3 regions of the Bacillus sp. S10(2024) genome follow, and region 2 is predicted to be linked to each of the others. Evidence: riboswitches for the same ligand, from Rfam matches in the RefSeq annotation. Region 2 holds a riboswitch; each other region holds the start of a gene.
What was found. Region 2 has a riboswitch for S-adenosylmethionine ahead of metK (methionine adenosyltransferase). Riboswitches for the same ligand answer to the same signal wherever they lie in the genome.

Region 1: another riboswitch for S-adenosylmethionine. It lies ahead of AB1280_RS10760 (YezD family protein); the one in region 2 lies ahead of metK (methionine adenosyltransferase).
Region 3: another riboswitch for S-adenosylmethionine. It lies ahead of mtnK (S-methyl-5-thioribose kinase); the one in region 2 lies ahead of metK (methionine adenosyltransferase).

Annotation. Positions count from the first base shown of each region.
Region 1 covers NZ_JBFLUR010000002.1:2,087,254-2,095,504, forward strand. Annotated here, with positions in the region: gene AB1280_RS10720 (NAD(P)-binding protein) at 1-40, opposite strand, end outside; gene AB1280_RS10725 (sirohydrochlorin chelatase) at 9-767, opposite strand; gene cobA (uroporphyrinogen-III C-methyltransferase) at 769-1,545, opposite strand; gene AB1280_RS10735 (DUF3906 family protein) at 1,627-1,839, opposite strand; gene AB1280_RS10740 (nitrite/sulfite reductase) at 1,853-3,475, opposite strand; gene cysC (adenylyl-sulfate kinase) at 3,602-4,234, opposite strand; gene sat (sulfate adenylyltransferase) at 4,248-5,384, opposite strand; gene AB1280_RS10755 (phosphoadenylyl-sulfate reductase) at 5,412-6,116, opposite strand; gene AB1280_RS10760 (YezD family protein) at 6,209-6,352, opposite strand; SAM riboswitch class I at 6,422-6,530, opposite strand; gene lysA (diaminopimelate decarboxylase) at 6,674-7,990, opposite strand.
Region 2 covers NZ_JBFLUR010000002.1:4,262,316-4,270,566, reverse strand. Annotated here, with positions in the region: gene AB1280_RS21700 (response regulator) at 1-138, opposite strand, end outside; gene AB1280_RS21695 (ABC transporter ATP-binding protein) at 327-1,244, shown strand; gene AB1280_RS21690 (ABC transporter permease) at 1,237-2,169, shown strand; gene AB1280_RS21685 (hypothetical protein) at 2,188-2,889, shown strand; gene metK (methionine adenosyltransferase) at 3,065-4,264, opposite strand; SAM riboswitch class I at 4,430-4,552, opposite strand; gene pckA (phosphoenolpyruvate carboxykinase (ATP)) at 4,772-6,358, shown strand; gene AB1280_RS21670 (ATP synthase subunit I) at 6,491-6,862, opposite strand; gene AB1280_RS21665 (hypothetical protein) at 7,216-7,437, shown strand; gene AB1280_RS21660 (hypothetical protein) at 7,764-8,251, shown strand, end outside.
Region 3 covers NZ_JBFLUR010000002.1:296,594-304,844, reverse strand. Annotated here, with positions in the region: gene AB1280_RS01720 (PadR family transcriptional regulator) at 1-261, opposite strand, end outside; gene AB1280_RS01715 (3-hydroxybutyrate dehydrogenase) at 428-1,204, shown strand; gene AB1280_RS01710 (YvrJ family protein) at 1,278-1,439, opposite strand; gene mtnK (S-methyl-5-thioribose kinase) at 1,589-2,773, opposite strand; SAM riboswitch class I at 2,860-3,003, opposite strand; gene AB1280_RS01700 (carbon-nitrogen family hydrolase) at 3,067-3,858, opposite strand; gene AB1280_RS01695 (pyridoxal phosphate-dependent aminotransferase) at 3,962-5,152, shown strand; SAM riboswitch class I at 5,204-5,310, shown strand; gene mtnW (2,3-diketo-5-methylthiopentyl-1-phosphate enolase) at 5,376-6,620, shown strand; gene AB1280_RS01685 (2-hydroxy-3-keto-5-methylthiopentenyl-1-phosphate phosphatase) at 6,617-7,276, shown strand; gene AB1280_RS01680 (methylthioribulose 1-phosphate dehydratase) at 7,273-7,911, shown strand; gene AB1280_RS01675 (1,2-dihydroxy-3-keto-5-methylthiopentene dioxygenase) at 7,889-8,251, shown strand, end outside.

The DNA of each region.
Region 1 (8,251 bases), 2.2 Mb from region 2:
CAACACGTTTATTCTTTATTCGCACCGTTAATGGATACATATACACTCTCCCTTATCATTTCTTTTGTACGTTTAATGAGCATATTTTGAAACACCAGATTTTTACTTAAATAAGGACATAGCACAATATGAGAATGGTTGTATTTCCGAACCGTTTTTTCAATTCTCTTCATTAACAATCCTGTGAATAAAAGATACGGAAAAATAACAATCGGAGCATTTGTTATTTGAACAAGTTCACGCAGCTTCTCTTCAAATTGTGGCTGAGCTGCCGCTAAATAACATACTTCGACCGTTGCTACTTCACCTGCCTCTTCCAACAATAGCGCGATGTCCCTAACATCTCTTAACGTTTCCTCATCACTACTCCCTCTTGCTACAAGTAAAAGAGTAACTCGTTTTCCAATTTCCTTAATTCCGCTTCCATCTAAAACTGCAGTAACAAGTTCACGAGAAACTCCAAATGGATTTCCATATGAAATAGACACATAAGGAAATTGTTTTTGTAACTGTCCTAACACCTCAGGAATATCTTTTTTCACATGAACTGCCGCTAATAAAAAGACAGGAACAATCACAATTTGTGTTGCCCCTTGTTGTACACAAGCTGTAACTCCCTCTGCAATAGAAGGAGATGCTAATTCTAAAAAGCATAATTCCTGAATAGGAACTGGTATACGCTCCATACACGATGTAACAAAAGCAGTCGCTTCTTCACACGCTTCCTGTAAACGACTGCCATGACAAATATAAAGTACTGCTTTCATGTTAAAGCACTCCACTAAGTGGATACGAATGTTCAAGCGTTTGTTCAAACCAATGAATTTTCTCGCGAAAGCGTACAACTTCACCAACTACAATCATACTCGGATTTTGAATTCGCTCCTCTTCCGCTATAGATACGATACTTCCTAATGTGCCTGTAATTGTACGCTGAGATAATGTTGTTCCCCACTCAATCATCGCTACTGGTGTGTCTTTATTTTTTCCATATTTCAAAAGCTGTTCACATATATACGGAAGATTACTTACCCCCATATAAACAGCAAGTGTATCGACGCCCTTCGCTAAGTTTTCCCATTTCACTTCCTCTTTTGCACCTTCTTTACGGTGTCCGGTTACAACTGCAAAACTTGTGCTAGATTCGCGGTGTGTGACAGGAATTCCTGCATAAGCAGCTGCTGCAATCCCTGCTGTAATCCCTGGAATAATCTCAAACGGAACACCATGTTTCACCAATTCCTCTGCTTCTTCGCCGCCTCTTCCAAATACAAATGGATCCCCGCCTTTTAAACGCGTCACAATCTTTCCTTTCTTTGCATACTTCACTAAAAAAGCATGAATCGTTTCTTGCTTCATCGTATGGTAGTTCGGAAGTTTCCCGCAGTAAATTAAATCCGCTTCTGGCTTTGCATAAGAAAGCAATTCTTTATTCACAAGGCGATCATATAAAATGACATCTGCTTGTCGAATACATTTTACGCCTTTCACAGAAATTAACTCTGGATCACCAGGTCCTGCACCAACAATGTACACTTTCCCCATACTTCCCCCTCATTTCTTCTATAATGTAAAACTTCCATCAGCAGAACCTTTTCTATTAATGGAAGTTGACAATTTTTCTTCTTACTTCTCGTTAATGCGGGATAAAACAAAAGCTGCACCTCTTCGAATCTTCTTTTTCTCGTATAAAGAAATTTCTTTCACTTCCGGCAAAGGTAAAAAATATTTTTCAAGTTCCACTTCAACGAGACGGAATGCTTGCTCTTCACTTTGCGCAACAACGACTACAGGGACAACACCATTTGCTAAAACCGCTTCAAAATGATATAAATCCATATTGTTCCCCCTCCTACGATGCAATCACTTCTTCTAAAATCGTATCTAATACTACTTGTAGATTCGTTACTCCAACACGACTAACAAATTCATAAAACGTTTCACTAGGGAACTTATTTTCCTTAAAATATGTTAAAAATGCAGTAAGAACATCGGGCAAGTCTTCACCATCTATTTTTCCCTTTAGCTTTTCATTGTAAGCACCGCCGTGGAGCAGGGTTCCACCTACATAAATTTCAAACGCTTCAACTATCCCCTTTTCTTTCGTTTTCATTTTGACACCTTGCAAGCCGATATCAGCAATTTGTCTTTGGCCGCAAGAGTTTGGACAGCCGACCATATGAATGCGAACAGGTACATCTAATACAAGCTGTGCGTCTAAATAATCTGCAATATTACGTAATCTTTCTTTCGTCTCCACTAACGCTAAATTGCAATACTCAATCCCTGTACAAGAAACTGCATAACCGATAAATGACTTTGGCACTGCAGAAATTGCTTCAAATAATGGTTCTTGCAATAGTTCATCAATATTTTCTTGCAGCACATTCGGAATAATAAAGTTTTGTGAATTACACGTACGAATTTCACCATTCCCATACTGCTTTGCAATTCTAGCAATCTCATACATTTCTTCTGCATGCAGACGACCAACTGGCACATTAAAACCAATATAGTATCGATTATCTTGTTTTTGCTTATGAACACCGTAAAAGTAACCAGCATTCCAACCTTTTAAGGCGCTTTCTCCTCTCTCATATAAAGGTCCAGTATATTGTAATAGCTGCTCTTTAAATTTTTCTGCTCCCCAATCTGCAACAAGAAATTTTAAGCGGGCAAAGTGGCGCTTTTCACGATAACCAAAATCACGGAATATCGTTGCAATCGCAATTGCTACCTCTTTCACTTGCTCCGGTAAAACAAATACATCTAATTCTTCCGCCAAATATGGCCGCGCTGATAAACCGCCTCCTACTTTTACATGAAAACCAATGATTGTCTCTCCGTTAACTTCTTTCGTTGCAGGTGTAAATGCTATGCAGTTGATCTCAGCATTTGCTGAATTGTACACATTTGAACTAATGGACATTTTAAATTTACGAGGCAGATTTGAAAATTCTTCATTGTGTTGAAAATATTCATATACCTCTCGCACAATTTCTTGTGTATCAAACAATTCATTTTCGTCAATTCCAGCGAGTGGATTCCCTGTAATATTACGTGTAATATCACCGCATGCACCAGCTGTCGATAAACCTACTTTTTCTAATCGCTCGAAAATGTCTGGAATTTTCTCAATTTGTAGCCAATGAAACTGAATCGCTTGACGCGTTGTGATATCAAGTACATCACGTCCGTAATCTTCTGCAATAGAAGCAAGAGCCTCCACTTGTTCATTTGTTATAATTCCAGATGGAATATTCACACGCATCATAAAATATCCCGCCTCTTTTGGGCGCTGCAAATATAGTCCTGCCCACTTAAAAGAATCCCACTCCTCTTTCGGAATAGACGCAAATCCACGTTCAGCATAATATGGAATATCTTTAAAAATTTCTAAACCGTCTTTTTCTAATTTCTTTTTCTCTGTTATATTTAATTTTTTATTGTTTGCCCACACTTTTTCATAACTCATCTTGTTCCCTCCCTAGATAAAGTGAAACTTTACTCAGTGGTGGTGCTTCATCCCCCACCTATTTTCTTTAGAAAAGCGGAAGCGCTCGTTCAGAATCGCAGGACACTGGAGTTGGAAAACGATCTTCTATTGATCTTGAGGTGGGGTCTTACTGCCCACGAATGGCGGGATAAAGCTTCGTTTTTGCAAATAAGCAATAATTTGCTGTGCGCACTCTTCAATCGAATAACGATGTGTTTCCACAATAACCTCAGCTTGAATTGGCTCTTCATATGGAGAGTCAATTCCCGTAAACTGCTTAATCTCTCCGCTTCTTGCCTTTTTATACAACCCTTTTGGATCACGCTTTTCACACTCTGCAATCGGACACTTTACAAATACTTCAACAAACTCATCTTGTTCTAATATGTCACGCACTTGCCTGCGATCTTCTCGAAATGGTGAAATAAATGCTGTAAGTACAATGCTTCCATTATCAACAAATAGTTTCGCCACCTCACCGATACGCCGAATATTTTCTGTACGCTCATGCTCGGAAAATCCTAGATCTTTATTTAAACCGTGACGAATATTATCTCCGTCTAATACATAATTACCAGTATTCTTCTCAAATAATTTGCGAGCTACCGCATTGGCTACTGTGGACTTCCCAGAAGCTGATAAACCTGTAAACCATAGAACAAAACTATGATTCTTATTTTGTTTTCGGCGTTCTTCTTTTGAAACAGATGCTGCATGCCAAGTAATATTTGTTCCCATCTATTTTCTCCCCTTACTTTGTCACAACTTCTTTTTGCAACCCACGTATTAAGACTTCTACTACTTCTTTACGACTAAACGTACTTGGTGGTAATTCTCCATTTCGTAAAAGCTCTCTTACCTTTGTGCCTGATAAAATGACATGTGCTTCTTTTCCATGCGGACATGTTTTTGTTGATGCCATTCCCTCACATTTTGCACAATAAAAACTATGTTCAAAAAAGAGGGGCGTAATCCCTAACTCTTCTACTGTAAAATTGTTAAAAATCTCCTGTGCTTCATACGTACCGTAATAATTTCCAACACCCGCGTGGTCACGGCCAACAATAAAATGTGTACATCCAAAGTTTTTCCTGACAAGTGCATGAAAAATCGCTTCACGAGGCCCCGCATATCGCATCGCCGCTGGAAATACCGCTAAGAAGACACGATTTTTTGGATAGTAGTTTTCAAGAAGAACTTCGTAACTTTCCATTCGAACATCAGCTGGAATATCATCTGACTTTGTTTCACCAACGAGCGGATTTAAAAACAAACCGTCAACAATTTCAAGAGCCGCTTTTTGAATGTATTCATGTGCCCGATGAACTGGATTTCTCGTTTGAAAACCGACGATTGTTTTCCAGCCACGCCGCTGAAACTCCGCTCGTGTTTCACTTGGATCTAAATAATAAGCAGCAAATTTTTCTTTTTCAATTCGTTTCACAAGCGTAATTGGTCCTCCTACATACACATTAGGACGATCATATAATTTCTTAACGCCCGGATGTTCGTCTTCTACCGTTTTATAGACAAGAAATGCCTCTTTTTCTTTGTTAGACGTGTACATTTCTTCAACTTGAATCACACCATAAGTCACACTATCTTTTACAAGCCTAACCTCTTCCCCTTCTTGTAATTCTTTCGCTTTTTCTTCTGTTATAGGTAATGTAATTGGAATGCTCCATACCTCTCCATTTGTTAATCTCATTTCCTCGACTACGGATGTATAATCACTTTCCCCTAAAAAACCAGTAAGCGGGCTATATCCACCGATAGCAATAAGCTCTAAATCACTTAATGCCACTCCATCCAGCTCAATTTCCTTTACAATATGTGCTGTTTCATATGTTGTATCAATTCGATTCACTAATGTTTTTCTATCACTCATTCTCTTCTTCTCCTTTTTTATCAGCCTTTATTGATAATGCAGACCACATTCCGTTTTTGTCTTTCCGGCCCACCGTCCATCTCTTAAATCGCTGCCTTCTTGCACCTGCACAGTGCACGTTTCACATCCGATGCTCGGATACCCAATATCATGAAGTGGATTGTATGGCAAATTATACTTGTATACGTAACGCCAAACTTCCTTCCAAGTCCAATGAATAAGCGGACAAATTTTAACAGATTGAAATCGATGATCTTGATTAACGAACTGCGTATTTTTTCTCGTTTCAGACTGCTCTCTTCTCAAACCTGATATCCATGCTTTCCTACCTGTAAGTACTTCTTCTAACGGCTTAATCTTTCTTAATTGACAACAAAGGTTTGGATTATTTTCCCATAATTTATTGCCATGCTCTTTTGCTTGTTCTCCAAGCGTAAGTTCTGGTTGTTTTTCAATAATATTCAACTTAGGATATTGTTCTCGTACTTTTTTGATTAAGTCGTACGTTTCTTGAAAATGAATATTTGTATCTAAAAATACAACATTTGCAGATGGATTTACTTGGTTAATAACATGCAATAAAACCATTCCTTCTATCCCAAAGCTGCATGCATACACAATATCCTTCCTATAATGTTCATAGGCCCAGCGCACCGCTGCTAAAGCACCTTTCGTTTCATCATCCTCCGGAAATGAAACAAAATGATTTTTCCAAGTTTCATACGTTAACATCGTTCTCCCCCTTCATATAATTCATACAAAAAGACGGCTTTAATCTAATAAAAATAGATTAAAGCCGCCTCTAGTTTTTCTAGTCAGCATGCTTATTTCAAACGTACTTTTTCACTTTTTTCAAGTTGAATCACTTTACCATCTTGCACAACAATTGTAATTGAGCCATATTTCATATCAGCAAGCATCGCTTGAATCTTACTTACTACTTCCTCAAATTGTCCGCGCTCCCCCATGAACAGCCCCTCCTTTTTTCATAAAAAAAATCTTTCCCATTTCGAAAAGACTGTTCCGGTAACGTATCTACCTTATCTTCCAAAATGGATTCCATTTTGCTGGAAGTAGCACCTTACTTTTATAAAGTAGGTTGCCGGGCTTCTTTGGGCCAGTTCCCTCCGCCGCTCTTGATAAGAATTTAATTATATTTGCATTTTAACACAATTCTGATTTTTTTCAATCCTAGTTTTCCGATAAATTTTATTTTTTTTTAAAAGAAGGCATTGTTCAACTAACCATCGGTGGGGGATGAAAAAGCCTCCACCGATGGAAGTTTCACTTTATACAAATTCCTTTACACGTATGCGATCATTTCCGATAATATTATCATACGATTCCCTCTCAACAACAACATGAGAGTTTCCGTTTTCCACAAACACAACTGCCGGTCGACGAATGCGATTGTAATTATTTGCCATCGAATAACCATATGCTCCTGTACAAGAGATAGCCAAAAGATCACAAGAAACAACTTTCGGGAGCGCTACATCCCAAATGAGCATATCCCCGCTTTCACAACACTTACCTGCAATGGAAACAACCTCTTCAGCAGATTCATTCGCTCGATTTGCTAGCAATGCTTCATAACGAGCTCCGTAAAGTGCTGGTCGAAGGTTATCTGTCATGCCACCATCAACCGATACATACTTGCGAATGCCTGGAATATCTTTAATCGCACCCACTGTGTACAAAGTTGTTCCTGCATCCCCAACAATACTACGACCTGGCTCTACCCAAATTTCTGGAAGTGGATATCCACACGCTGTAAACTGCTCGCGTACCGCATCTGTTACTGCTTGCACATATTCACCAAGAGCAAGCGGTGTATCTCCTTCCGTATAACGAATTCCAAACCCACCGCCTACATTTAATACAGGAGCTACGTAATCCATTTCTTTTCTCACTAATTCTAAGAATTTGTGAAGCACTTCAATTGCACGAACAAATCCTGCCGTTTCAAAAATTTGCGATCCAATATGAGAGTGAATTCCTAACACATGATAATTCGATTTTTCTAATGCATTTTTCATTGCTTGTAATGCATGCCCTGTTGAAATACCAAAGCCAAACTTAGAATCATCTTGACCTGTTGTAATATATTCATGCGTATGCGCTTCTACTCCCGGAGTCACACGAAGCAGAACACTGGCAACTTTCCCGTATTCTTTCGCTAAATCATGCAATACTTCTAGTTCCAAAAAATTATCTACAACGAAACACCCGATGTTAGCTTCTAATGCCATTCTCATCTCTTCTTCTGTTTTATTGTTGCCATGAAAATGGATACGTTCAGCTGGAAATCCTGCTTGCAGCGCTGTATATAACTCTCCGCTAGACACAACATCAAGTGACATATTTTCTTCCGCAGCTAATCGGCACATTTCCATGCACAAGAACGCTTTGCTTGCATATGCTACTTGGTAAGAGAACCCACACTCTCTAAAAGCACGATGAAATGCACGACATTTCTCACGAATTGTTGCTTCATCATATACATAAAGAGGTGTACCATATGTCGCTGTAAGTTCAGTAGCATCGCATCCCCCAATTTCTAAGTGTCCTTGCTCGTTAATTCGGCTTGTGCCGTGTAAATACATGTGAATTCCTCCCTTTTTCTCAAAAACATCTATATATCCATTTTAATTTTTCGACATATAAGTCGTTGCTATGCAGAATACAACATAAACGCTACTTGCTTCTTCCTTTTGTTTTAAACATCGCATGTGGTAGGAAACGCGGCCAAATGCCCTTGACACCCCCTAAAAAGAAGGGAGGTTTTTTTGTCGTTCTTTTCACATATATATTCCATGCCTTAGTTGTTCATATTATCCCTAATTAGGTAAACAAAAAACGCGCGG
Region 2 (8,251 bases):
TGTCATACAAAAAACACTTTCAAAGGGGAATGTAGGATTATCTTGATACGTTAAAACTGCAACTGCAGCGATCCAAAAGATACGAATGAATACGATTAGCCAATGCTGCCAAAGTAATTTATTTTGTACTGAAATCAACCGTATAAGCACCTCCCACTAAAAAACCTTCACCTAGTGTATATATTTTCCATCATTATATTTTTATCATAGCAAGGTTATTACATTTTGTCACTGTGCTTTATTACATTCATTTTGATACGTTGATAACTAAGAACACGACTCATCGTATTGAGTTGAAAATTAAAATGCATAAGGAGATGAAAAAAATGAGTATCTTGAAAATAAACAATTTAACTAAAAAAATTAGAAGAAAAACACTTGTCAATCAATTATCGTTTGATGTAAATGAAGGAGAAATACTTGGACTCCTCGGTCCAAACGGAGCTGGAAAAACTACCACAATTAGAATGATAGTTGGATTAATTTCAAAGTCTAGCGGAACGGTTGAAATTAATGGAAAAAACATAGATAACAATTTTAAAGAAGCAATGAGACATGTAGGAGTAATTGTTGAGAATCCTGATTTGTACAAATTTTTATCTGGCTATGATAATCTTCTTCACTTCTCTCGAATGACACCCAGTGTCCCTAACGAACGATTAAATGAGGTGGTATCTTTAGTTGGGTTGGAGAAAAGTATTCATAACAAAGTTTCGACTTATTCTTTAGGAATGAAACAACGGCTCGCTCTTGCGATTGTTTTAGTACACAAGCCCTTACTTCTACTATTAGATGAACCTACAAATGGACTTGACCCTAAAGGTATTCGTGATTTAAGACTTCACTTAAAGAAACTAGCCAAAAGTGAAAATGTAGCAATTGTTGTATCAAGTCACCAAATGGCTGAAATGGAAATGATGTGTGACCGTATAGCCATTATTGATAAGGGTTATATGGTAGGTTTACATGACATGAAAGATATTACAAAAGAAAAGATAAGTTGTGTTCAATTTGAAGTAGACCGAACAGATTTAGCTATTCCAGTACTTCAAAAGTTATTAGTAGGAGCAGAAATTGTAACAAACCAAAATATGATCAATATTACAATTAGTAAAGAACGTATACCAGAAATTAGTGATACGTTAGCAAGAAGTGGAGTAAATGTTTATGGTGTTCAAACGATTAAAACCACTTTAGAAGACAAATTCATCGAAATGACAGGGGATGAACTACGTAATGCTTAATCTAATCAAGAATGAAAACATGAAAACTTTTAAACGTAAAAGAACTTGGGTCATGATAGGAGTTATGGTCCTATTTATTCTAGTGCAATTTCTAAATGTAAAATTTTCTCATCAAGTTAACTATGGAGATGATTGGAAAACCTCTCTTATAGAAGAAAATGCATTACTTAAAGTTGAAAAAGAATCTAAAACATTACCGCTGGAAATACTCGAAAATGAAAAAAAATTTTTACTAAATAAGTATTACATTGACAACAATATAAAACCAGAAAACAATGCATGGTTCTTTACAATTGGACAAAGTACAAATTTTTTAGTAGCGATTTCTATTCTTACCTTAATAATAGCTGGTGAAAGTGTCGCAAGTGAATTTCAATCCGGGACGATTAAATTTTTATTAACTCGAACTGCTACTCGTACACAAATATATTTTTCTAAATATATTTCGACTTTATTATTTGGACTATTTCTAGTCGGAATCACCTTTATTTTTTCAATTCTATTTAGTGGTATTCTTTTAGGATTTGATGGCATAAACAGCGACTACTTATTCGTCAAAGATCAAGTCGTTCAAAAAACAAGTGTCCTTCAAGCACTAATTGGTAGCTTACTCTTTAAAATTCCTTTCTTACTTATTGTTGCGACTTTCGCATTTATGATTTCAGCTGCATTTAAAAGTTCAACATTCTCAATCGTCTTTTCTCTTTTAATAACAATTACAGGTTTTGTTATGAGCATTTCATTAAAAGGTTTCAGTTGGACACAATATTTTATCTTCTCTAATACAGACTTATCGAATTTTATATACGAGAGTCCACCTGTAGAAGGAATGTCCTTAAGCTTTGCTCTTGTATTAATCTTCATTCATCTATTCATCATGCACTTAGTTTCGTATCCCATTTTTGTGAAAAGAGATGTTGTTTAAAGACTGGAGGAAAGCAAAATGAAGCAAAAATTAATTATTTTTTGTACGTTAATCACTTTAATCCTTACTGGCTGTTCTAGTTCTGAAAGTGAAACAAAGGAACAAAAACTGGAACTATCAGCCTCTAATGTTAAAAAATTAACATTAGATAATCGTAATGGTAATATTGATATTTCAACAAATTCTACATCGGATAAAATAGAAGCTTCTATTCATGCAAAAGCAAAAGGAATCAGCATAGACAAATTAAAACTAGACCTTTCAGAAAAAAATGGAGTCGCCAACTTAAATACTTCTTTTGATGGGCAATTCTTTAGTAGTAGTGAAACTTGGGTTGATGTGAAACTCTCAGTACCTAAGAACGTAAAAGTGGAATTTAAAGAAAACCATAGAGACGGAGCTATTACAGTTTCTAAATTGGATTCAGATATAAACATTCTTAATGTGAATGGAAATATAGACATTTCCAATGTTAAGGGGACTGTTAGTGTAACAAATAGGGATGGGAAAATTAATATTTCCAATGTGTCATCTGACATCAATGTCGATAATAATAATGGGGCAGTTGTTATTAAAGATATTAATGGATCAGTACGGGCTAAGATTGGGGATGGATCAGCCGATATAAATAGTATTGAAAAAAACGTAACAATCTTAGGTGCTAAAAACGATAAGATAAAAGTGGATGGTGTTAAAGGGAAAGTAACATTCAATAAATAACGTTTGACTTATTGATATGAAAATGAATGAAACCAACCGCATTTTTTGTGAAACGACCATATAACATAGTCAAACATTCTTGCTTATTTTTAAAATACGCAAGAGAAAACTTTATGTATTCCCATAAATAGAAAAAAGCTTTGCGCACACGCGCAAAGCTTTTTTCTTCCTATTATTATAGACCAGCTTGCTCTTTTAAAGCTTCAGCTTTGTCTGTACGTTCCCATGATAGATCTACATCAGTACGTCCGAAGTGGCCGTAAGCTGCTGTTTGTTTGTAAATTGGGCGACGTAAGTCTAACATTTTGATGATACCAGCTGGGCGAAGATCGAAGTTGCTTCGAACTAGTTCTACTAGTACTTCTTCAGATACTTTACCAGTGCCGAATGTATCAACAGAGATAGATACTGGTTGTGCTACGCCGATTGCGTATGCAAGTTGTACTTCTGCTTTGTCAGCAAGTCCTGCTGCTACGATGTTTTTCGCAACGTAACGAGCTGCGTATGCTGCAGAGCGGTCAACTTTTGTCGCATCCTTACCAGAGAATGCACCGCCGCCGTGACGAGCATATCCGCCGTAAGTATCTACGATAATTTTACGACCTGTTAAACCAGCATCCCCTTGTGGTCCACCGATAACGAAGCGGCCAGTTGGGTTAATGAAGAATTTTGTTTCTTCATCGATTAATTCAGCTGGTACAACTGGTTTAATAACAAATTCTTTTAAGTTGCGATCGATTTGTTCCCAAGCAATCTCTGGATGATGTTGCGTAGAAATTACGATTGTATCGACGCGAACTGGTTTACCATTTTCATCATACTCAACTGTTACTTGTGTTTTACCGTCTGGACGTAAATATGGTAATGTATCATCCTTACGAACTTCCGTTAAACGACGAGCTAATTTGTGAGCAAGTGAGATTGGAAGTGGCATTAATTCTTTTGTTTCATTACATGCGAAGCCAAACATTAAACCTTGGTCGCCAGCACCGATTGCTTCAATCTCTTCGTCAGTCATTTGACCTTCGCGTGCTTCTAACGCTTGGTCAACACCCATTGCGATGTCAGCAGATTGCTCATCGATAGATGTTAAAACTGCGCAAGTTTCTGCATCGAATCCGTATTTTGCACGAGTATAACCGATTCCTTGAATTGTTTCACGAACGATTTTTGGGATATCTACATAAGTAGAAGTTGTAATCTCTCCCGCTACCAATACTAAACCAGTTGTTACTGTTGTTTCACAAGCTACACGTGCGTTTGCATCTTTTGCTAAGATTGCATCTAAAATTGAATCAGAAATTTGGTCACAAATTTTATCTGGATGTCCTTCAGTTACAGATTCAGATGTGAACAGATGACGTTTTTTTGTCATGTGGTAAACCTCCCTACAGTAATTGTATATATTGTACGGAACTCATCCTTAATTTGCCACAAACTGCGACATTCATGTATTTTCCCACACAAGTGCAAAAGAAAAACCCTTCCTTAATAGAGGAAAGGTTGTATTTGCTACTTGCATACTGCTTTTTGCCCTTCGCTCTTATCGTTCGAGACAATTCGCCTCGCACAGGTTTAAGCACCTATTCACTTGTTTGTTGTCCATACAAGTGAGGTTGCCGGGCTTCATCGGGCCTGTCCCTCCGCCAGCTCGGGATAAGAGAGTATCCGTCCTCAACTATACTAAAGAAATGACTTTCATTTGTCAATCCAAATACACATATTCCTATAAGTTTTTCATACCAGAAATTTATGGAAAAAAATAATATAATAACACAAACAAAAACAAATAAATAGTATACATTATTTATATGATTGTGTTATACTTTTGGTGGGGATTACGATGAATATTCATAAATCAAATAAAGGATGGTATATAAATATGAGTACTGCGAATGTCCAAATTGGATTACATGAACTATTGAACGGAAGCAATGCACAGGTTCAATTGAGCGTTCCGCAATTAACGGAAAAGGTATTAATGAGAAAAGAAGGTCAATTATCTTCTACTGGCGCAGTTTCTGTTTCAACAGGAAAATATACAGGACGTTCTCCGAAAGATAAATTTATTGTAGACGAAGCATCTGTTACGGACAAAATTGCTTGGGGATCTGTTAACCAACCAATTTCTGAAGAACATTTCAATAAATTATATACAAAAGTGCTAGAATACTTAAAAGATAAGGAAGAACTATTCGTATTCAAAGGATTTGCAGGAGCAGACCGCAACTACCGTCTTCCTCTTCAAGTTATTAATGAATATGCTTGGCATAACCTATTTGCGCACCAATTATTCATTCGTCCAACTGAAGAAGAATTACAAGATCATGATGCACAGTTCACAATTGTATCTGCACCAAACTTTAAAGCAGATACAGAAGTTGACGGCACAAATTCAGAAACATTTATTATCGTTTCTTTTGAAAAGCGTATCGTGTTAATCGGCGGCACAGAATACGCTGGTGAAATGAAAAAATCAATCTTCTCTATCATGAACTACTTACTTCCAGAGCAAGACATTTTCTCTATGCACTGCTCTGCAAACGTAGGCGAAGAAGGCGATGTTGCTTTATTCTTCGGTTTATCTGGAACAGGTAAGACAACATTATCTGCTGATCCAAACCGTAAATTAATTGGTGATGATGAGCACGGTTGGTCTGATAACGGTGTGTTTAATATTGAAGGCGGTTGCTATGCAAAATGTGTGAACTTATCTCGTGAGAAAGAGCCACAAATCTTTGACGCAATTAAATTCGGCTCTGTTTTAGAAAACGTTGTAATTGATGAACATACACGCATTGCAAATTACGATGACACTGCATTAACAGAAAATACACGTGCAGCTTATCCAATTGATGCAATTGATAACATCGTATTACCTAGCGTTGCAGGTCATCCTAATACAATTATTTTCTTAACTGCTGATGCATTCGGCGTGTTGCCTCCAATCAGTAAATTAACGAAAGAGCAAGCTATGTATCATTTCTTAAGCGGTTACACTAGTAAACTAGCAGGAACTGAGCGCGGTATTACTTCTCCGCAAGCAACATTCTCAACATGCTTTGGTTCTCCATTCTTACCACTTGATGCATCTCGCTACGCAGAAATGCTTGGTGAAAAGATCGAGAAGCATGATGCAAAAGTATTCTTAGTGAACACTGGCTGGACTGGCGGCGAATACGGCGTTGGAAAACGTATGAACTTAGGTCATACACGCGCAATGGTGCAAGCTGCGTTAAACGGCGAGCTTGACAACACTGAAACAGCAAAACATGATATCTTTGGTCTTGAAGTACCACTTCATGTTCCCGGTGTACCTGATGAAGTATTAATGCCAGAACAAACATGGACTGATAAAGAAGCTTACAAAGTAAAAGCAACTGAACTTGCAAATAAGTTCAAAGAAAACTTCAAGAAATTTGATACTGTTTCTGAAACAGTTGTAAACCTTGGCGGTCCAATCGCTTAACCTGACTTTAATGTGAATAAGTATGTTGTGACTGCAAGAAAACAAGTATTCACCGACAAAGCCCATGTTTTCTTGTAATTGCGCATACTTACATATAAAAGAGGCTTACGAGTAATCTCGCAAGCCTCTTCCCTATTTCTTCACATCTTTCATACTGTAATATGCTAAATTAATCACAATTAATATATACCCGCCCATAATCCCAACAGCAAATGCCCACATCACCATATGATGCTCAATCTCGTACATAATAATGGCACCAAGTATTGCTGCTGCAAATCTGTTTATCATACCAAGAGTTGGTGACTTACTTTTTTTTACTATGCTCTCTCCGATTTTTTCAATGCGGCGCCCTAAAATCCAAACACAATATGTGCTCACGAGAAAACCAAGACCGATTCCTAAAAAGTGCGGAGAAAACGGAGTAAATGTCCAGCCTAACAGCATCAGTGCTAAAATATAATATGTTTGTACTTTAAATGTTTGTAACGACATGCTAATCATGTTCTGGCTCCTCTACTGCAAAATCTCTATATCAAATATCGTCCAATTAAAAAACAACGTAAAAACCACTTTTTTAAGTGGGTAAAAGTATGTAATCGATTCCCTACCACGTGCAATACAAAAACAAATCATCTCTCCATACCAGCTGTTTAAATGGATTTACAAATTTTCAACTATTTTGATAGTGTTTATATTATTAAATTGAATTTAAGAAATAACATTATACAAAAAATCTCTTGCAAATAACGAGTCGAATTGTGTCGTTTTTTCAAACATTTTTTTATAAAATAAGATATCATTCTAACAAAATGTGGATATTATATAGTAAGTACACAATAAAGGAGGGACTTCCATTGCTCTTCTTTCTCATCGCTCTTATTCATTTCCTTATCCCGGCTCTCGTCGGCTTAACGTTATATTGGTATACACCTAAGCATAGCGTTTTCTATGCCGTCCTCAGCGTTCTTCTCACCGGTATGATTCTCGTCACTTATTTCCGCTTCCCTTTTCTTAACTGGATTCCATTTGTTATAGCAATTTTGTATCTTATTTTATTACCGAAAATCAAAAAATAAGAAAGCAGATCTACTCTGCTTTCTTATTTTGATATATTTTCTTTTACAAGTAACGTTTTTTCTGACTTTACAAACCATAGGACCATTGAACTACTCCTACCTATCTTCTTCGCTTCTCTCAATCTTGAGGTGGGGGGCTTACTGCCCGTTAATGCGGGATAAATATAGCACTCAAACATTTCCTCTTCTTTATAAGTAATACCTTTTTTTCTTCTCATTCATAAATTCGACAAAATATTCGCTGTTTATTTGTTGATATAAATTTGGTAAAATAACCTTATATTTCCATGATATGTATAAATCAAAATATACGGAGGATAAAAATCGTGAAGTTAATAAAGGTTAATAAAAAAGATGCTTTAGCATTCTCCGCTATCATCGCCCTTATATTCATATGTACTATTATACAAATGAATTTATTTTGGGACAAAGATTTAGTATTGGCAGGAGATGATATAGGATTCCATTTTAATCGCATATTCGGATTAGCTGAAGCAATTAAAACATCTCAATACCCATTTTACATTGATAGTACCTTTTTAAATGGATATGGTTATGCAACAAATTGGTTTTATTCTAACCTTTTTCTATTTCCAATGGCTATTTTATTGAATTTAGGATACAGTTTAGTAGTTTCCTATAGAACTTATATAATAATTTATACAATAGCAACAGCATGCGTAACTTATTATTGTGTCTATAAAATGAGTAAAAAAGTAACTTCATCAAGCTTTATGACTATATTGTATGTCTTTTCACTCTATAGAGCATTTGATGTTTATCAAAGAGCTGCGCTTGGGGAGTCATTGGCGTT
Region 3 (8,251 bases), 4.0 Mb from region 2:
ACCATATAGTGCATCTTCACCTTTTTCTGTTAATGTGTAATATTTCCGCTTTGGACCAGATGGCGACTCCTTCATCGTACTTGTAATCAATCCTTCTTTTTGCATGCGAATTAATAGCGGATAAATACTTCCTTCACTTGCCATCGTAAAATCATACTGCGCCAATTTTTCACTCATTTCATATCCATATATTTCTCCTTCAGAAATAATGGCAAGTAAGCATCCTTCCAAAATACCTTTTAACATTTGACTCGTCGACATCATTCAAATCCTCCCTCTATCCTGTTTTACAAGATAGATAAGTATAAGTATCTTACAAAGCAAGATAGCTTGCGTATTTCCCCAAAAAGATTGCAGGATTTCCCACTTCGTTTCTATAAATAGAGCATTAGAGTTAACTATATTCATAGAGGAGATGGAATAAAACATGTTTAGAAATCGCGTTGTATTTTTAACAGGTGCAGCAAGCGGAATTGGATACGAAATGGGAAAGTCCTTTGCAAAAGAGGGCGCAACTGTTATAATTACGGATCTGTTAGAGGTCCGAGTACAAGAGGCAGTGAAACAATTACAGAACGAAGGATATAAAGTATTTGGAATGCAGTGTGATGTAACAGTAGAACATGAGATTGAACAAGCTATTTCTGAAACTGTTACACAATTTGGTTCACTTGATGTATTAATTAATAATGCAGGTATGCAATACGTTTCTCCAATTGAAGATTTCCCTACTGAAAAGTTTGAAATGCTTATTAAAATTATGCAAATTGCACCGTTTGTTGCAATAAAACATGCATTTCCTATTATGAAAAAACAACGATACGGTCGCATCATTAACATTGCTTCTATTAATGGTCTCGTTGGCTTTGCAGGCAAATCTGCATATAATAGCGCCAAGCATGGAGTAATTGGCCTTACCAAAGTCGCTGCACTAGAAGGCGCTGAATATGGTATTACCGTAAATGCACTTTGTCCCGGATATGTTGATACCCCTCTTGTTCGTAATCAACTTCAAGATTTAGCCACAACAAGAAATGTCCCGCTTGAACATGTACTAGAAGATATTATTTACCCGCTTGTACCGCAACAACGATTATTACATACAGAAGAAATTTCAAACTACGCCTTATTTTTAGCAAGCGAAAAAGCAAAAGGGATTACAGGACAAGCAGTTGTCATTGACGGTGGTTATACGGCACAGTAAAATTCAACAAACTATTTTTCTTCTATATCAATATAAGAAACGGATTGTGCTTCTTCCACACAATCCGTTTCCGTTACATATTTTCTTTTGGAGATTCATATCTTTGCATTTGTTTTGGTAGCTTCTCAATCGCAACAATAACGCTATCTAACTTACTTTCAATTCTATGAAGCAAGTATAGCGTAACAACAATCGGAAAGCCAACATTGCCAATAACTGATATCCATTCCTCCATCGTTGTCTCCTCCCTTCTTATTATAAATAAGCGGAGAGACAGAAAAGTGGTAACTAAAACAAACTAAATCATTTCAACTGTTTTTCAAAATATCTGCAAATACCACTATACACATTCTTCCACATAACAGAGGGTGGGACTACTACTACTCATACCCTCACTTCCTTTTCAAAAACAATAGATTCAAATTGTATACCGAATAAACGAGCATCCGCATTTTCTGTTTCATGTAGAAGTAGCTTTCTTCCTAAACGTAATGCATGCCGTTTCGCTAGTAACCTTGCTTCACTTTGAGAAATTCCATCTAAATCAGCAACATGAGCTAACCCGATTGTCCGGCGTATCATCTCACATCCCGCAAACCCAACTGCATCAGCGAATATATTTTTCAGTACAATTGGTAACCATTGTTTTTCTCGCGTGTATGGCTCTATCCCTTCAAGCATCCATAGTTTTGTAAATGTTTCTACGAAAACGCTCCATGTTTGTTCGATGTGGTAAAATAATACACTGCGTTTATTCTCTTCACGCGACAACGCATTTACTAATAAATTTGCAATAAATTGACCTAAATCAAATCCAAGCGGACCAAATGTCGCAAATTCTGGATCAATCACTTTCGTTTCGGAAGAGGAAGAAAATATACTTCCCGTATGTAAATCACCGTGAATTAACGCTTCTTTTCTTGTTAAAAATTTATATTTATATTGTGCTACTTGTAGCTTCAAATTTTTATCACACCAAAGTTCGTCAATAATATCTTGTAATTCTTCTTCATAGTCGTTTGTTTCATAATTTGCAAATGGATCAGTAAATACAAGGTCTTCTGTAATCTTACATAAATCTGGATTTACAAATTGACTATCTAACACTCTTTTTTCTTCTGCTTGTAATCCAAAATCTGATGTATAGAAAAGAACACGGGCTAAAAAACGGCCAATATGCCGAGATAATAACGGATAATCTTCTCCGGCTATTAATCCTTTTCTTGTTATCGTTAATGCTGATAAATCTTCCATAACAATAATTGCTAACGTTTCATCGTGTCCATATACTTTCGGAACATATTCTGGAACATATTTCACAAAAATTTGCAATGCATTACTTTCAATTGTTGCACGGCGTAAAGATAGCGGCCAACTTTCTCCTACTACCTTCGCATATGGAAGAGCCTGCTTAAGAATGAGCCCCTTCTTCCCATCATGCAAACGAAACACATAATTTAAATTCCCATCACCAATTTCTTCACAAGTAACAACTGCCTCTTCTGAAAAATAACCATTCTCTTTCGCATATGTTACGGCCGTTTTTTCTGTTAACTGCTTGTATCCCACTTTGATTCCCCCTAATATATTAGGGCTTTTCATCATAAGAAAAACCCCTTTCTACACCGAAAGAGGTTTGAAGATTCACTTCTCCCCTCTTATCTACCAGAAAGTTTCTTTCTGTTGGAATTAGCACCGTGCCTTACTAGGCGCCAATCATGCGCCCCATTTCACAATGGTATTACGGTCGGTTGCTGGGTTTCATCGGGCCAAATCCCTCCACCTGCTCTTGATAAGAGTATATATAGTTATCTGAATTTTTTATTTTCGTTTCTGACTATACCAAGAATAAAATTTGTTTGTCAACATTTTTTTGTCGCGTACAATTCTGGACGACGATCAAAAAAAACAGGAATCCCTTTACGTACTTCAGAAATTTTCTTTATATCTAACGTTCCATACAAAATCGTTTCTGTTTCATCAGCCTCAGTAACAATTTCTCCCCAAGGATCAATAATAAGGGAATGTCCTGCAAAAACATTATTAGAATCACTCCCAGCACGATTGCAAGCCACAACATAACATTGATTTTCAATCGCCCTTGCTTGAAGCAATACTCGCCAATGCGCTAAACGAACAAGCGGCCACTCCGCTACAACAAATAACACGGTTGCCCCATGCGCAGTATGAACGCGCACCCACTCTGGAAAACGAATATCATAGCAAATTGTTCCTGCACATGGTATACCCTCCAATAGAAAATGCCCCGTTTCATTTCCAGCAATCAAATATTTATGCTCATCCATCAGCTGAAACAAGTGCACTTTACTATATTCAGCCACAATGTTTCCGGTTCGATCACTAATATACATCGTATTTGTAACACCATTCTCTGTCTGCTTTGCGATCGAACCCCCAACAATATTTATACCATTTTGCTTACTCCACTTCGCTAATAACCATTTCGTATAATTGCCATCTTGATCAGCAATATCAGGAAGACGCTCTAAATCATAACCTGTTGCCCATAACTCTGGTAATACAATAACATCTGGATTTTCCTTCATCGCTTCGTTTATTTTTGTTTCAGCATGTTCTATATTTTTTGCAACATCACCAAAACTGATATTCATTTGTACACAAGCAATTTTCATTACGCTCTTCCTTCTTCCTTTTTATTTTTTTCTTTACAAAAAGTTGGAAAGATTATATCATTTGTCACTATAATTGCAACAACTTTCAAAAGAGGTGGAAAGTATGAAACATTTTCAATCTTCTGAGATATTAACATCATTACCAACACAATTTTTTGCTTCTCTTGTCGCCAAAGTAAATAGAGTAATGCAGGCTGGTCATGATGTTATTAACTTAGGGCAAGGAAATCCAGATCAACCAACACCAGCACACATCGTATCAGCATTACAACGTGCAGCAGAACACCCGATTCATCATAAATATCCTCCATTTCGAGGACATGAAAGTTTAAAAGAGGCTGTCGCTACATTTTATGAGCGTGAATACGGTGTACAATTAAACCCGAAAACAGAAATAGCTATTCTATTTGGCGGGAAAGCTGGCTTAGTTGAATTACCACTTTGTTTTACGAATCCAAATGATACAATCCTTGTTCCTGATCCAGGTTATCCAGACTATTTATCAGGGATATCCTTAGCAAAGGCAAAGATTGCTACAATGCCACTACTAGCAGAAAATAAATTTTTACCTGATTATACAAAGATTAATATACAAACTGCCGATGCAGCAAAATTAATGTTTTTAAACTATCCAAACAATCCAACCGGAGCCGTTGCAACAACAAAATTCTTTGAGGAAACTGTATCGTTTGCAAACAAACATGACATTTTAGTCTGCCATGATTTCGCGTATGGCGCCATCGGTTTTGATACTAAAAAGCCGATGAGTTTCTTACAAATCGATGGGGCAAAAAATATTGGTATTGAAATTTATACGTTATCAAAAACATATAATATGGCAGGATGGCGCATCGCGTTTGCCGTTGGGAATGAAAGTGTTATTGAAACGATTAACTTATTACAAGATCATATGTATGTTAGTATTTTTGGTGCTGTACAAGAAGCTGCTCGCGAAGCATTATTAAGCCCGCAAACTTGTGTCGATGAACTCGTAGAGCGCTATGAATCTCGAAAAAATGCTTTTATTACTGCTTGTCGTTCTATCGGCTGGAATGTCACTTCACCGAAAGGTTCTTTCTTTGCCTGGCTCCCCATTCCAGATGGGTATACGTCAGAGGAATTTGCTGATGTACTATTAAAACAAGCGCACGTTGCTGTCGCCCCAGGCATCGGCTTCGGAAAACACGGGGAAGGTTATATTCGCGTCGGTTTATTACATTCAGAGGAACGCCTTCAAGAAGCAGTTCATAGAATTGCTAAATTAAAAATTTTCAAAAAATCATTGACAACGTAAAAATTCTCTGTCAAAATTCAGTTATTAAAATTTTTAAACATTTCCAAATACTTCTTATCAAGAGCTGGTGGAGGGACGAGCCCGATGAAACCCGGCAACCGATCTACTTTATGTAGGCACGGTGCTAATTCTCGCAGCGTTACGCTGACAGATAAGGAGCTGGTTGTAAAAAAACCTCTCCTTAGCTGAGAGGTTTTTTTTATTCAACTAGGAGGTTATGAAAATGAGCGGAATAACAGCAACTTACTTCATTCACGATGATTCTCATAATTTAATCAAAAAAGCAGAGCAAATTGCTCTCGGTTTAACAGTTGGTTCGTGGACACACTTACCCCATTTGCTACAAGAACAATTAAAACAATATAAAGGTTCAGTCGTTAGCGTAGAAAAATTAGAAGATGATGAAAAAACAAACATATATCTTGATAAAAAAGTAACACGTGGACTGATTAAAATTCACTATCCAGCTGCTAACTTCACAACCGACTTACCAGCCATTTTTACAACTGTTTTCGGGAAATTATCCTTGGACGGAGAAATTAAATTAATTGATTTAACATTTTCTGATGAAATCAAAAGGAGCTTCCCTGGTCCTAAATTTGGCATCGATGAAATACGAAACAATTTAAATGTTCACAATCGACCTCTTCTCATGAGTATTTTCAAAGGAATGATCGGCCGGAATATCGGTTATTTAAAAACACAGCTTCGCGATCAAGCAAGCGGCGGTGTTGACATTGTAAAAGATGATGAAATTTTATTTGATAATCCGTTAACACCACTGTCAGAACGGATTCACGCCGGAAAAGAAGTATTACAATCTGTTTATGAAACATATGGTCATAAAACGTTATATGCTGTTAATCTTTCAGGACGGACTTATGATTTAAAAGAAAAGGCAAAACAAGCCGTTGCTGCTGGAGCTGATCTATTACTTTTCAACGTATTTGCATATGGACTTGATGTGTTGCAAGCTTTAGCGGAAGACAATGATATTTCTATCCCAATTATGGCACATCCAGCAGTAAGCGGAACTTACATAGCATCTAGATTATACGGATTTTCTCCATCTTTATTACTTGGCAAGCTTCTTCGCTATGCTGGTGCAGATCTCTCATTGTTTCCATCACCATATGGAAATGTCGCTTTACAACAAGAAGAAGCACTTTATTTAGCTAAAGCACTTACAGATGAAAACGAACCCTTTAAGCGTAGCTTTCCTGTTCCATCTGCTGGCATTCATCCAGGACTTGTTCCACTTCTCATTCGTGACTTCGGTGAGCAATGTGTCATTAATGCTGGCGGCGGTATTCACGGCCACCCATCCGGCGCACAGGGGGGCGGAAAAGCATTTCGAGCTGCTATCGATGCAGCATTAACAAACACGCCGCTTCATAAGAGTGATGACTCTTATTTACAAGCTGCCTTGCGCCTATGGGGCAATCCAGCTAAAGAGGTAAAAGCATGAGCATTCAAATTTTTTGTGATTTCGATGGCACAGTTACAAATAACGATAATATTGTTTCCATTATGCAACAATTTGCTCCACCAGAGGCCGAAACTATTAAACAACAAATTTTATCGCAAGAACTTTCTATTCAAGAAGGTGTAGGAAAACTTTTTTCTCTATTACCTTCAAGTTTACAGGCTAAAATTACAACTTTTATAAAAGAAACCGCATGCATTCGTACTGGCTTTACAGAATTTGTACATTATTTACAAAAAAATAATATCTCACTTTATATCATATCAGGGGGAATGGACTTTTTTGTTTATCCTCTTCTCGAAGGACTTGTTGATTTTGACAACATTTACTGTAATACAACTGATTTTTCCAATGACACAATTCAAGTAAATTGGCCGCATTCGTGCGATGAACATTGTGAAAATAAATGTGGTCTCTGTAAATCAACGCTTATTCGTAATTTAAGCTCACAAGGCGATTTTAAAATTGTAATTGGTGATTCTATTACAGATTTTCAAGCAGCAAAACTTGCTGACAAAGTATTTGCTCGTGACTTTTTGATTACTAAATGTATAGAACACCATATTCCTTATATACCATTTGAAACATTTCATAATATACAAAACGAAGTAGAAAAATTGTTAGGGGTGATAAAGTGAGACAGCTCTTTCGTCAGTGGCAAGAACTGAGTGAACTGAAAAAAGAATTAACTGACCGAAATTGGTTTCCAGCAACAAGCGGTAACATTTCAATAAAAGTGAGTGATAATCCTCTTACCTTTCTCGTTACAGCAAGTGGAAGAGATAAAACAAAAACAACACCGGATGACTTTTTGTTAGTTGATCAACACGGCAATCCTGTTTTAGAAACTAATTTACGCCCTTCTGCCGAAACACTGCTGCACACTCACATTTATAACCTGACAAATGCTGCATGTGTCTTACACATTCATACGACTGATAATAATGTCATTACGAACGTATACGATCAAGAAGTTGTACTCTGCAATCAAGAAATTATTAAAGCGCTCAACCTTTGGGAAGAAGGAGCTTCTATTCGAATTCCAATTATCGAAAATTATGCACATATTCCAACTTTGGGTGAGCAATTCCGTAAGCATATTCATGAAGATGCAGGTGCTGTTTTAATTCGTAATCACGGTATTACCGTGTGGGGAAAAGATGGGTTTGATACAAAAAAAAGATTAGAAGCATACGAGTTTCTATTCCAGTTCCACATTAAACTTTTATCAATTAAAGGAGGTGTTCAACATGGTGCAAATACGTATTCATGAAATGAATACACGTATTGAAAATACAATAGAAGTGCAGCAGTTCTTACAAAATGAAGGTGTTCTATATGAAAAATGGGATATTACAAAACTTCCTGGTCATTTACTAGAAAACTACGCATTAACTGATGAAAATAAAAATGAAATTTTAGAAGTGTTTGCGCCAGAAGTTACTGAGATTTCTAAGCGCCGCGGCTATCAAGCGAGCGATGTTATTTCACTTTCTAGTGCAACACCTAATCTAGATGAATTGTTAGTAAACTTTAAACAAGAACACCACCATACTGATGATGAAGTCCGATTTATCGTTAGCGGACATGGCATTTTTACCATCCAAGGAAAA